One region of the Streptomyces sp. NPDC085937 genome, then DNA from elsewhere that is predicted to be linked to it. Evidence: riboswitches for the same ligand, from Rfam matches in the RefSeq annotation. Region 1 holds a riboswitch; the other holds the start of a gene.
The links. Region 1 has a riboswitch for S-adenosylmethionine ahead of ACIF8S_RS24640 (aminotransferase class V-fold PLP-dependent enzyme). Riboswitches for the same ligand answer to the same signal wherever they lie in the genome.

Region 2: linked by a shared signal. The riboswitch ahead of thrC (threonine synthase) and the one ahead of ACIF8S_RS24640 (aminotransferase class V-fold PLP-dependent enzyme) in region 1 are both predicted to bind S-adenosylmethionine.

What each region holds. Positions count from the first base shown of each region.
Region 1 is NZ_JBITSH010000012.1:146,844-151,944, reverse strand. It holds gene ACIF8S_RS24650 (cytochrome bc complex cytochrome b subunit) at 1-805, shown strand, start outside; gene trpD (anthranilate phosphoribosyltransferase) at 954-2,018, shown strand; SAM riboswitch class IV at 2,091-2,207, shown strand; gene ACIF8S_RS24640 (aminotransferase class V-fold PLP-dependent enzyme) at 2,369-3,730, shown strand; gene ACIF8S_RS24635 (Lrp/AsnC family transcriptional regulator) at 3,844-4,125, opposite strand; gene ACIF8S_RS24630 (rhomboid family intramembrane serine protease) at 4,122-4,859, opposite strand; gene ACIF8S_RS24625 (hypothetical protein) at 5,016-5,101, shown strand, end outside.
Region 2 is NZ_JBITSH010000005.1:127,655-132,755, reverse strand. It holds gene groL (chaperonin GroEL) at 1-635, opposite strand, end outside; gene ACIF8S_RS13300 (cold-shock protein) at 1,027-1,230, opposite strand; gene ACIF8S_RS13295 (MoaD/ThiS family protein) at 1,661-1,936, opposite strand; gene thrC (threonine synthase) at 2,053-3,342, opposite strand; SAM riboswitch class I at 3,360-3,507, opposite strand; gene ACIF8S_RS13285 (glucosyl-3-phosphoglycerate synthase) at 3,643-4,611, shown strand; gene ACIF8S_RS13280 (trehalose-6-phosphate synthase) at 4,683-5,101, shown strand, end outside.

The DNA.
Region 1 (5,101 bases):
TGTGCTCGCGGCCGTCGCCGCGATCGCCACGGTCAACCCGATCTGGGCCATCGGCCCCTACCGGCCGGACATGGTCTCCACCGGCGCCCAGCCTGACTGGTACATGGGCTTCTCCGAGGGCCTGATCCGTGTCATGCCGGGCTGGGAGATCAACTTCTGGGGTCACACGCTCGTCCTGGGCGTGTTCATCCCGCTGATGATCTTCCCGCTGGTCCTGGCGGCCATCGCGGTGTGGCCGTTCATCGAGTCCTGGGTCACCGGCGACAAGCGCGAGCACCACATCCTGGACCGCCCGCGCAACGCCCCGACGCGCACCGCGTTCGGTGTCGCCTGGATGACGCTGTACTTCGTGCTCCTCATCGGCGGCGGCAACGACATCTGGGCCACGCACTTCCACCTGTCGATCAACGCCATCACCTGGTTTGTCCGGATCGCGTTCTTCGTCGCCCCGGTCGTGGCGTTCATCATCACCAAGCGCATCTGCCTCGGCCTGCAGCGCCGGGACAAGGAGAAGGTGCTGCACGGCCGCGAGTCGGGCATCATCAAGCGCCTGCCGCACGGTGAGTTCATCGAGGTGCACGAGCCGCTCAGCCAGGAGCAGCTGTACACCCTCACCGCGCACGAGCAGCCCCAGCCGCTCGAGCTCGGCCCGGAGGTCGACGAGAACGGCGTCCGGCGCAAGGTGAAGGCCGGCGAGAAGCTGCGCGCCAAGCTCAGCAAGGGCTTCTACGGCGAGGAGTCCCAGATTCCGAAGCCGACCGTCGAGGAGTACAAGGAGATCACGAGCGGCCACGGCCACCACTGATCCTCAAGCACTCCACCCGTCGCCACACGACAGTGAAGGGCCCCCGTCCGTTCTGCGGACGGGGGCCCTTCGCGGTGCCCGGGGCTGGATAGGGTGGGGCCGGGACCGCGCCGGTCCCGGCCACCCGCTACGACCGTCAGGAGCGACCATGAGCGCTGTGACCCCCGCTGGAGGCGACAACGCGGCGGGCCGCTCCTGGCCCGCCCTGCTGAACGGCCTCCTGGACGGACGGAACCTGTCCGCCGACGACACCGCCTGGGCGATGGACCTGATCATGCGCGGGGAGGCGACCGACGCGCAGATCGCCGGCTTCGCGGTGTCCCTGCGCGCCAAGGGCGAGACCGTCGAGGAGATCACCGGCTGCGTCCGGGCGCTGTACGCCCACGCCAACGTCATCGACGTGCCGGGCGCCACCGTCGACATCGTCGGCACCGGCGGTGACGGCGCGAAGACGGTGAACATCTCCACCATGTCCTCCATCGTCGTGGCCGGCGCCGGCGCGAAGGTCGTCAAGCACGGCAACCGCGCGGCGTCCTCCGCCTCCGGCGCCTCCGACGTCCTGGAGAAGCTGGGCGTCAACCTCGAACTCACCCCGCGCCGGGTCGCCGAGGTCGCCGAGGAGGCCGGCATCACCTTCTGCTTCGCGGTGAAGTTCCACCCGGCGCTGCGCCACGTGGCCGCCGCCCGCGGCCAGCTCGGCATCCGCACGGTGTTCAACTTCCTCGGCCCGCTGGCCAATCCGGCCCAGGTCAAGGCCCAGGCGGTCGGTGTCGCCGACCCGCGGATGGCGCCCATCATGGCCGGGGTGTTCGCCGGGCGCGGCCACTCCTCGCTGGTGTTCCGCGGCGACGACGGCCTGGACGAGCTGACCACCACCGGCACCTCCCGGGTCTGGGTGGTCCGCGACGGCGCGGTCACCGAGGAGAGCTTCGACCCGCGTGACGTCGGCATCGAGCTGGTGCCGGTGGAGGCGCTGCGCGGCGCCGACGCCTCCTACAACGCCGAGGTCGCCCGCCGCCTGCTGGACGGCGAGCGGGGCCCGGTGCGGGACGCGGTGCTGCTGAACTCCGCAGCGGCGCTGGTGGCGTGGGAGCCGGGCGGCGGCACGCTCACCGAGCAGATCCGCGCCGGGATGGACAAGGCGGCCGAGTCGATCGACTCCGGCTCCGCCAAGCGCGTCCTGGAGCGCTGGGTGGCCGTCAGCAACGCCTGAGGGCCGCGCGGTTGTCCCGCGATCCGGACCCGGGTTGCGGGACGCCGGTCACCTCACGTAATTTCCCTGTCAGGTCATGAGTGACAGCCACAAGGCCCCGGCCGGCTGTCCGGCAACCCTCCGTCCGTGGCGGGGTGCCCCGGGTGAGGACCAGGCCGTGAGCAGCAGGGCTCACGGCAAGCGCGGACCCCTCGCACACCAGGGGTCCTGGTCGTCGAGGAGCCTTCCGTGAGCAAGCGAATGCGCTAGGGCGTCGAGCCCCGCCTCCGCACACCCCCTTCACCTTCCTTCCCGCGCCGGCGCGCCGTCCGCCCGCGCGGGGATCCGTCCTGCCTCACGGGAGTTCCGCCATGTCCGTCTCCGCCGTTGCCGCCGCCCCGACCGTCCGTGCCCCGCTGCCCGTCCTCGGCCGGGACGTCACCGTCCCGCTCGTCACCGGCGGCGAGGTCACCTACGCCGCGCTCGACCAGGCCGCCAGCGCCCCCGCCCTCCAGCGCGTCTGGGACGACGTGGCCGCGTACGCCCCGTACTACGGCAGCGTCCACCGGGGCGCCGGGTACCTGTCGCAGCTGTCCACCGACCTGTTCGAGAACGCCCGCCGGACGGTCGCCGAGTTCCTCGACTGCCGCATCGACGACCAGGTGGTGTTCACCCGGTCCACCACCGACTCCCTCAACCTGCTCGCCGCCGCCCTGCCCGAGGGCTGCGAGGTCTTCGTCTTCGAGACCGAGCACCACGCCTCCCTGCTGCCCTGGCGGGGCGCCCGGGTGACCTACCTGGACGCGCCGGGCAGCCCCGCGCGGGCCGTCGCGTCCCTGGAGCGGGCCCTCGCCGGCCGCGACCCCCACGGCCCGGCCCTGGTCTGCGTGACCGGCGCCTCCAACGTCACCGGTGAGCTGTGGCCGGTCCGTGAACTGGCCGCCGCCGCGCACGCGCACGGCGCCCGGATCGTGCTGGACGCCGCCCAGCTCGCCCCGCACCGGGCGGTGAGCGTGCGCGACCTGGACGTCGACTGGGTCGCCTTCTCCGGGCACAAGCTGTACGCCCCCTTCGGCTCCGGGGTGCTGGCGGGGCGCGCCGACTGGCTGCGCGAGGCCGAGCCCTACCTCGCGGGCGGCGGCGCCAGCCGCACGGTCGCCCGGCGCGCGGACGGCGGGGTGGACGTGGAGTGGCACGACGGCGCCGCCCGCCACGAGGCCGGCTCGCCCAACGTCATCGGCGCCCATGCCATCGCCTCCGCCTGCCAGGCGCTCACCGAGGCCGGCTTCGACGCGCTGGCCGCGCGGGAGGACGCGCTGGTCGGCGCGGTGCGGGAGGGGCTGGCGGACGTGCCCGAGGTGCGGTTCCTGTCGCTGTTCGGCGACGACGCGCCGCGGGTCGGTGTGCTGTCCTTCGTGGTCGACGGCTGGAACAGCTCCCACTTCGCGGCGGCGCTGTCCGCGGAGTACGGCATCGGTGTGCGGGACGGGCTGTTCTGCGCGCACCCGCTGGTGCGGCGCCTGGTGGGCAGTGAGGCGGGGGGCCGGGGGGAGTGCGGGGCGCCGGACGCGGGCTCGCTGAACGCGATCCGGGTCAGCTTCGGGGCCGGGACGCCGGACGAGCATGTGGAGCGGTTCGTGGGGGCGGTGCGGGAGCTGGTGCGTGACGGCGCGCGGTGGACCTACCGGACGGTGGACGGGCGGTGCGTGCCGGACACCGCGGGGCGCGCGTGAGGTGATTCGCCCCCGCCGCCCCATCCCGGCCCGACCCCGGGGCTCCGCCCCGGACCCCGCTCCTCGAACGCCGGAGGGGCTGGAACACCCGGGGCGGAGCCCCGACAGTGAGGTCAGCTGTCCAGGCCGATGGCGAACGCCGCTTCCAGGTCGTGCTGGGAGTAGGTGCGGAACGCCACATGCGTGTCCGTGCCCTCGACCCCCTGGATCTTGCTGATCCGGCCGGGGATGACCTCCGCCAGGTCCTCGTGCTCACGGACCCGCACCATGGCGATCAGGTCGTACGTGCCGGTTACGGAGAAGACCTCGCTGACGCTGTCCAGCGCGGCGATCTGTTCCGCGATCTCGGGGATCCGGTCCACGCTGGTCTTGATGAGGACGATCGCGGTGATCACGGCTGGTTCTCTCCCTCGGGAGCCGGAGCAGGGGCGGACCTCACTGTAGTCGCCCCGCCGCGCCACACCCACGCGCAGCCGAACCCCAGGCCGAAGCCCACCAGGTGCGCCAGGTGGGCCACCCCCGGCCCGCCTTCCGCCGTGCGTCCCGCCGCCGCCCACTGCAGGGCCGCCCAGAACGGCAGCACCACCCACGCGGGCAGCCGTACCGGCAGGAACAGGGCGAACGGCAGGAGACTGGTGACCCGCCCCCGGGGGAACAGGAACAGGAACGCTCCGAGGACCGCCGAGATCGCTCCCGAGGCCCCGACCAGGGACCGCTCGGAGCCGGCGTTGGCGGCGGCGTACCCCAGCAGGGCGAGGTAGCCGCTACCCGCGTAGCACAGGGTGAACCGCACACGGCCCATCCGTGCCTCGGCCATCGGTCCGAACACGTGGAGGAACAGCATGTTGCCGAGCAGGTGCACCCAGCTGCCGTGCACGAACAGTGCCGTGGCGGGGGTGAGGACGGCCGCGAGGGACCCGTCGAACAGGTCTGCGGGGATCACGCCCCAGCGGCGGAGGTAGACGTGCCGGGCGGCGAGCAGCTCGTCCCCGGAGCCGTGGGCCGGATGCAGGCCCGAGGCCGGCCCGACGAGGAAGACCAGGCAGCACAGCACGATCAGGGTGCGGGTGACCGGCGCGGGAGTGGTCCGGATCGCCCCGGCGGCCGTCGCGGCCCAGTTGCGGATCATGGCTACAGAGCATGACGTAACCGGACGCACCCACGCAGACCGCCTCGCCGCCGTGGACAGGCGGGCGGCGGGCACCCGGCAGGCCGTAGGGTTACGAGCCACACGCACCGGCCGCCCGGTGCGTCACGGACACTGGAAGGAAGGCGAACAGCCACGATGACGGTTCCTCTGCCGACCGCCTCGACGCGGTGGCGCTGCACGCTCTGCGGCAACCTCACCCGCTTCGACGTGACCCGCTCGTC
Region 2 (5,101 bases), on a different contig from region 1:
ACGGCCTCCATACGCTCCATGTCGGTGGCGAAGTACGCCGAGATGTAGCCCTTGTCGAAGCGCATACCCTCGGTGAGCTCCAGCTCCAGACCGAAGGTCTGGGACTCCTCGACGGTGATGACGCCTTCCTTGCCGACCTTGTCCATGGCCTCGGCGATGAGCTCGCCGATCTGGACGTCGGCGGCGGAGATGGAGGCCGTGGAAGCGATCTGCTCCTTGGTCTCGACATCCTTCGCCTGCTCCAGCAGGGCGGCGGAGACGGCCTCGACGGCCTTCTCGATACCGCGCTTCAGGGCCATCGGGTTGGCGCCGGCGGCGACGTTGCGCAGGCCCTCCTTGACCAGGGCCTGGGCGAGAACGGTCGCGGTGGTCGTACCGTCACCGGCGACGTCGTCCGTCTTCTTGGCGACTTCCTTGACCAGCTCGGCGCCGATCTTCTCGTACGGGTCCTCGAGCTCGATCTCCTTGGCGATGGAGACACCATCGTTGGTGATCGTGGGGGCGCCCCACTTCTTCTCGAGGACGACGTTGCGGCCCTTGGGGCCGAGCGTCACCTTCACGGCGTCCGCGAGCTGGTTCATGCCGCGCTCGAGGCCGCGCCGCGCCTCCTCGTCGAACGCGATGATCTTGGCCATGTGAAGTGGTCCCTCCAGGACTGGGGGTGATTCCTTCGGACCGCGCCCGCGCCCGCGACGGACGGCTCGCCGGCCGTGTGGTTCCTTGCCCCACGTGACCTGGCGGGCCTCACCGACCCGGTCCTTCGTTGTCACTCTCACCTTCAGAGTGCTAACGCCAATGATTAGCACTCGACCCCCGAGAGTGCAAGGCGCGCTCGCGGAGCGGCGGCAAGTTCGAGAGGCTCCCCAGAGGCCTACGAGCCAGTGGCGCCAAGGGCTCACGTCCGCGCTCAGCCTCGGGCGAACACGGCGCGCGCGGCGCGTGCGCCTAGGGCATGACGAAGGGCCCGCACCCCGAGAGGTGCGGGCCCTTCGCCGGCAGAAGATGTGCGTGCGGCTGGTAGCGCGTTCAGGCGGTGACGCGAACCATGTCGGCCTGCGGGCCCTTCTGACCCTGCGAGATCTCGAACTCGACCCGCTGGCCCTCTTCAAGGGTGCGGTAGCCGTCCATCTGGATGGCGCTGTAGTGGACGAAAACATCCGCACCACCGTCGACCGCGATGAAGCCGTACCCCTTCTCCGCGTTGAACCACTTGACGGTGCCCTGAGCCATGCCTAACTCCCCTATTACTGGCCCTTGCACAGATCCACACTTCGCGGACCCGGGTCAGACCTCACCCCCCAACGGTTGGGGGCGTGCGCCGGAACGCGTCGACCGCGGCTGAATGTATCTGTCCAACTGCCGTCTGCAACAGGTCAATCGGACGAGAAATCTGGACGCCACCGGTCCGGAATGTGACAAGAATTCGCCAGAATTCAGGGCAAGTCGGGCCGGGCGAAGGAGACAAAAGCCGCGAAAGGAGCCCGCACTTTGGCTACATCCAGTCGGGTCAGCGGCAGGAATTCAGGGTTCTCGATCAATGGATCGGGAGCGCGTTCCCCAACTCTACCGCGCTCAATCCCATGGAATTGCCCCCTCCGCATCTCTCACGGAAGGGGCAATGCCACAAACGCTCGGTAACCGTCATTACCGAAGGTAATGATCAACCTCCGGCGACCGCCGGGATGATCGAGACGCCGGCCCCGTCCGGGGTGGCCGTTTCGAGGCCCTGCTCGAACCGCACGTCGTCGTCGTTCACGTAGACGTTGACGAACCGGCGCAGCTTGCCCTGGTCGTCCAGGACCCGGGCGGCGATGCCGGTGTGGTTCTTCTCGAGGTCCTGGATGACCTCGCCGAGGGTCCCGCCCTCGGCGGCGACCTCGGCCTTGCCACCGGTGTAGGTACGCAGAATGGTAGGGATACGGACGGTAACGCTCACTTTGAACCTCCGGTCAGGTGACAACCCCAGGGGCGCGGGGCTGTGTTCGACGTGCGGCTGCCGCCGCGCGGGCGCGACCGGCCCCCACCGGCCCGCGGACGATGACGAAACGGCTCTCAGACGAGCCCGGCCTCACGGAACGACTCCAGGCTGGGCCGAATCGTCGCCGTCAGCCCGGTCCCGGCCACCGCGTCCAGCGTCTTGAGCCCGTCCCCGGTGTTCAGCACCACCGTGGTGAGGGACGGATCCAGCGCCCCGCTCTCGATCAGCTTCTTCGTCACGCCGACCGTGACCCCGCCCGCGGTCTCCGCGAAGATCCCCTCGGTGCGCGCCAGCAGCTTGATCGCGTCGACGACCTGCTCGTCGGTGACGTCCTCCACCGCGCCGCCGGTGCGCCGGGCGATGTCGAGCACGTACGGGCCGTCCGCCGGGTTGCCGATGGCCAGCGACTTGGCGATGGTGTCCGGCTTCTGCGGCCGGACCACGTCGTGCCCCGCCTTGTACGCCGTGGACACCGGCGAGCAGCCCTCGGCCTGGGCACCGAAGATCTTGTACGGCCGGTCCTCGACGAGCCCGAGCCTGATCAGCTCCTGCAGCCCCTTGTCGATCTTCGTGAGCTGCGAGCCGGAGGCGATCGGCACCACGATCTGGTCCGGGAGCCGCCACCCGAGCTGCTCACAGACCTCGTACGCGAGGGTCTTGGAGCCCTCGGCGTAGTACGGCCGCAGGTTGACGTTGACGAAGCCCCAGCCCTCGCCGGCCGGGTCGCCGATCAGCTCGGAGCAGAAACGGTTCACGTCGTCGTAGTTGCCCTCGATGCCGACGAGCTCGCCGCCGTAGACGGCGGCCATGACGATCTTGCCCTGCTCCAGGTCGTGCGGGATGAACACGCAGGAGCGGAAGCCCGCCCGGGCGGCGGCGGCGCCGACCGCGCCGGCCAGGTTGCCGGTGGAGGAGCAGGAGAGCGTGGTGAAGCCGAAGGCGCGCGCGGCCTCCAGGGCCTGGGCGACGACGCGGTCCTTGAAGGAGTGCGTGGGGTTGCCGGAGTCGTCCTTGACGTGGAGACCGCCGGTGACGCCCAGCTCGCGGGCCAGGTTGTCGGCCCGGACCAGCTTGGTCCAGCCCGGGTTCAGGTTGGGCTTGGTCGCCACGTCCGCGGGGACGGGCAGCAGCGGCGCGTAGCGCCAGATGTTCGCGGGACCCGCCTCGATGCGCTTGCGGAGCTCTTCGGTGTCGTAACCCGAGAAGTCGTAGGCGATCTCCAGCGGGCCGAAACACTCCTCGCAGGCGAAGACCGGACCGAGGGGCACGCGGTGGCCGCACTCGCGACAGGACAGCGCGGCGGCGGGGCCGAGGTCGACGGTGTTCGCGGAGTCGGTGGTGCTTGCAAAAGTCTGCACAGCCATGGAGGCGAGGCCCTTTCTCCTCATCTTCCTCACGACGCACTTCGCCGTGAGACGGATTTGGCACCTTCCCTAGCCGGGAGCCTCGCCACGTCCGCGTGACAGGAACCGACTGGAGGGTTGCCGGGGCTTCATCGGGCCGTGTCCCTCTGCCCCTCTGGATGAGCGGTGTTCAGTTGTGCGCCGTGCACCCCGGGATGCGGGGCCCTTCGGCGTTGTTCAAGACTGTAACCGAAGGCCCGGACGGCGGCGGGAGCCGTCCGAACCCCGAGATGGATCACCGGCCAGTGAGGAGCCCGGACCGTGCTGGAAGAAGTCGAGCGCTGGCTGATCGAGCGCTCCTGGTCGGTGGCCGACCGTCCCCTGCACCGGATCCTGGCGGCGAAACGGGCCTCGGGGCAGACGGTGAGCGTGGTGCTGCCCGCGCTCGACGAGGAGGCCACGGTCGGCGAGATCGTCTCCGTCATCCGGCACGACCTGGTGCTCCAGGTGCCGCTGGTCGACGAGGTGGTGGTGATCGACTCCGGCTCCACCGACCGCACCGCCGAGGAGGCCGCGGCGGCCGGCGCGCGGGTGGTGCACCGGGACGCGATCCTGCCCCGCATACCGGCCGTGCCCGGCAAGGGCGAGGTGCTGTGGCGGTCGCTGCTGGTCACCCGCGGCGACATCGTGTGCTTCGTCGACGCCGACCTGAGGGACTTCTCCTCCGACTTCGTCACCGGCATCGTCGGCCCGCTTCTCACCGACCCCGGCGTCCAGCTGGTCAAGGCCATGTACGACCGGCCGATGACGACGGCCGACGGGAGCACCACCGGCGCGGGCGCCGGGCAGGGCGGCCGGGTCACGGAGCTGATGGCCCGCCCGCTGCTCAACATGCACTGGCCGCAGCTCGCCGGGTTCGTGCAGCCGCTGGGCGGCGAGTACGCGGCCCGCCGCGGCCTTCTGGAACAGCTCCCGTTCCCCGTCGGGTACGGCGTGGAGCTGGGCATGCTCGTCGACGCCCTGCACCTGGTCGGCCTGGACGCACTGGCCCAGGTCGACGTGGGCGTGCGCAAGCACCGGCACCAGGACGGGCAGGCGCTCGGCCGGATGGCCGCCGCGATCTACCGCACCGCTCAGCTGCGGCTGGCCCGCGCGCATCTGCTGCGGCCGTCGCTGACCCAGTTCGAGCGGGCCGGGGACGCCTTCGAGCCCCGCACGTACTCGGTGGACACGGAGGAACGGCCGCCGATGACGGAGATCGAGGAGTACCAGGCGCGCCGGGTGGCCTGACCCGGCCGCCGCCGGCCGGTGTGACGCACCGGCACGTTTGAGGCCCGGGGGGCCGGGCTAGGTTGAGGCGTATGGCTTCAAGCTTCGGTGCAGCTCAGGTGCTGGTCGCCTCCAACCGGGGGCCGGTGTCGTACGAGGTGGCGGACGACGGTTCGCTGCGGGCCAAGCGGGGTGGCGGCGGACTGGTGTCCGGCCTCTCCGCGATCGGTCCTGAGGCGGGTGCGCTGTGGGTGTGCTCGGCGCTGTCCGACGGCGACCGCGAGGCCGTGCGGCGCGGGGTGGGCGAGGACGGCGTGCGGATGCTGGACGTCCCGGCGGACGTGCACGCTGACGCGTACAACGGCATCGCGAACTCGGTGCTGTGGTTCGTGCACCACATGCTGTACCAGACCCCGCTGGAGCCCGTGTTCGACGCGGAGTTCCGCCGGCAGTGGGCCTCCTACGAGACCTACAACCGGGCGTTCGCCGAGGCGCTGGCGCAGGAGGCGGC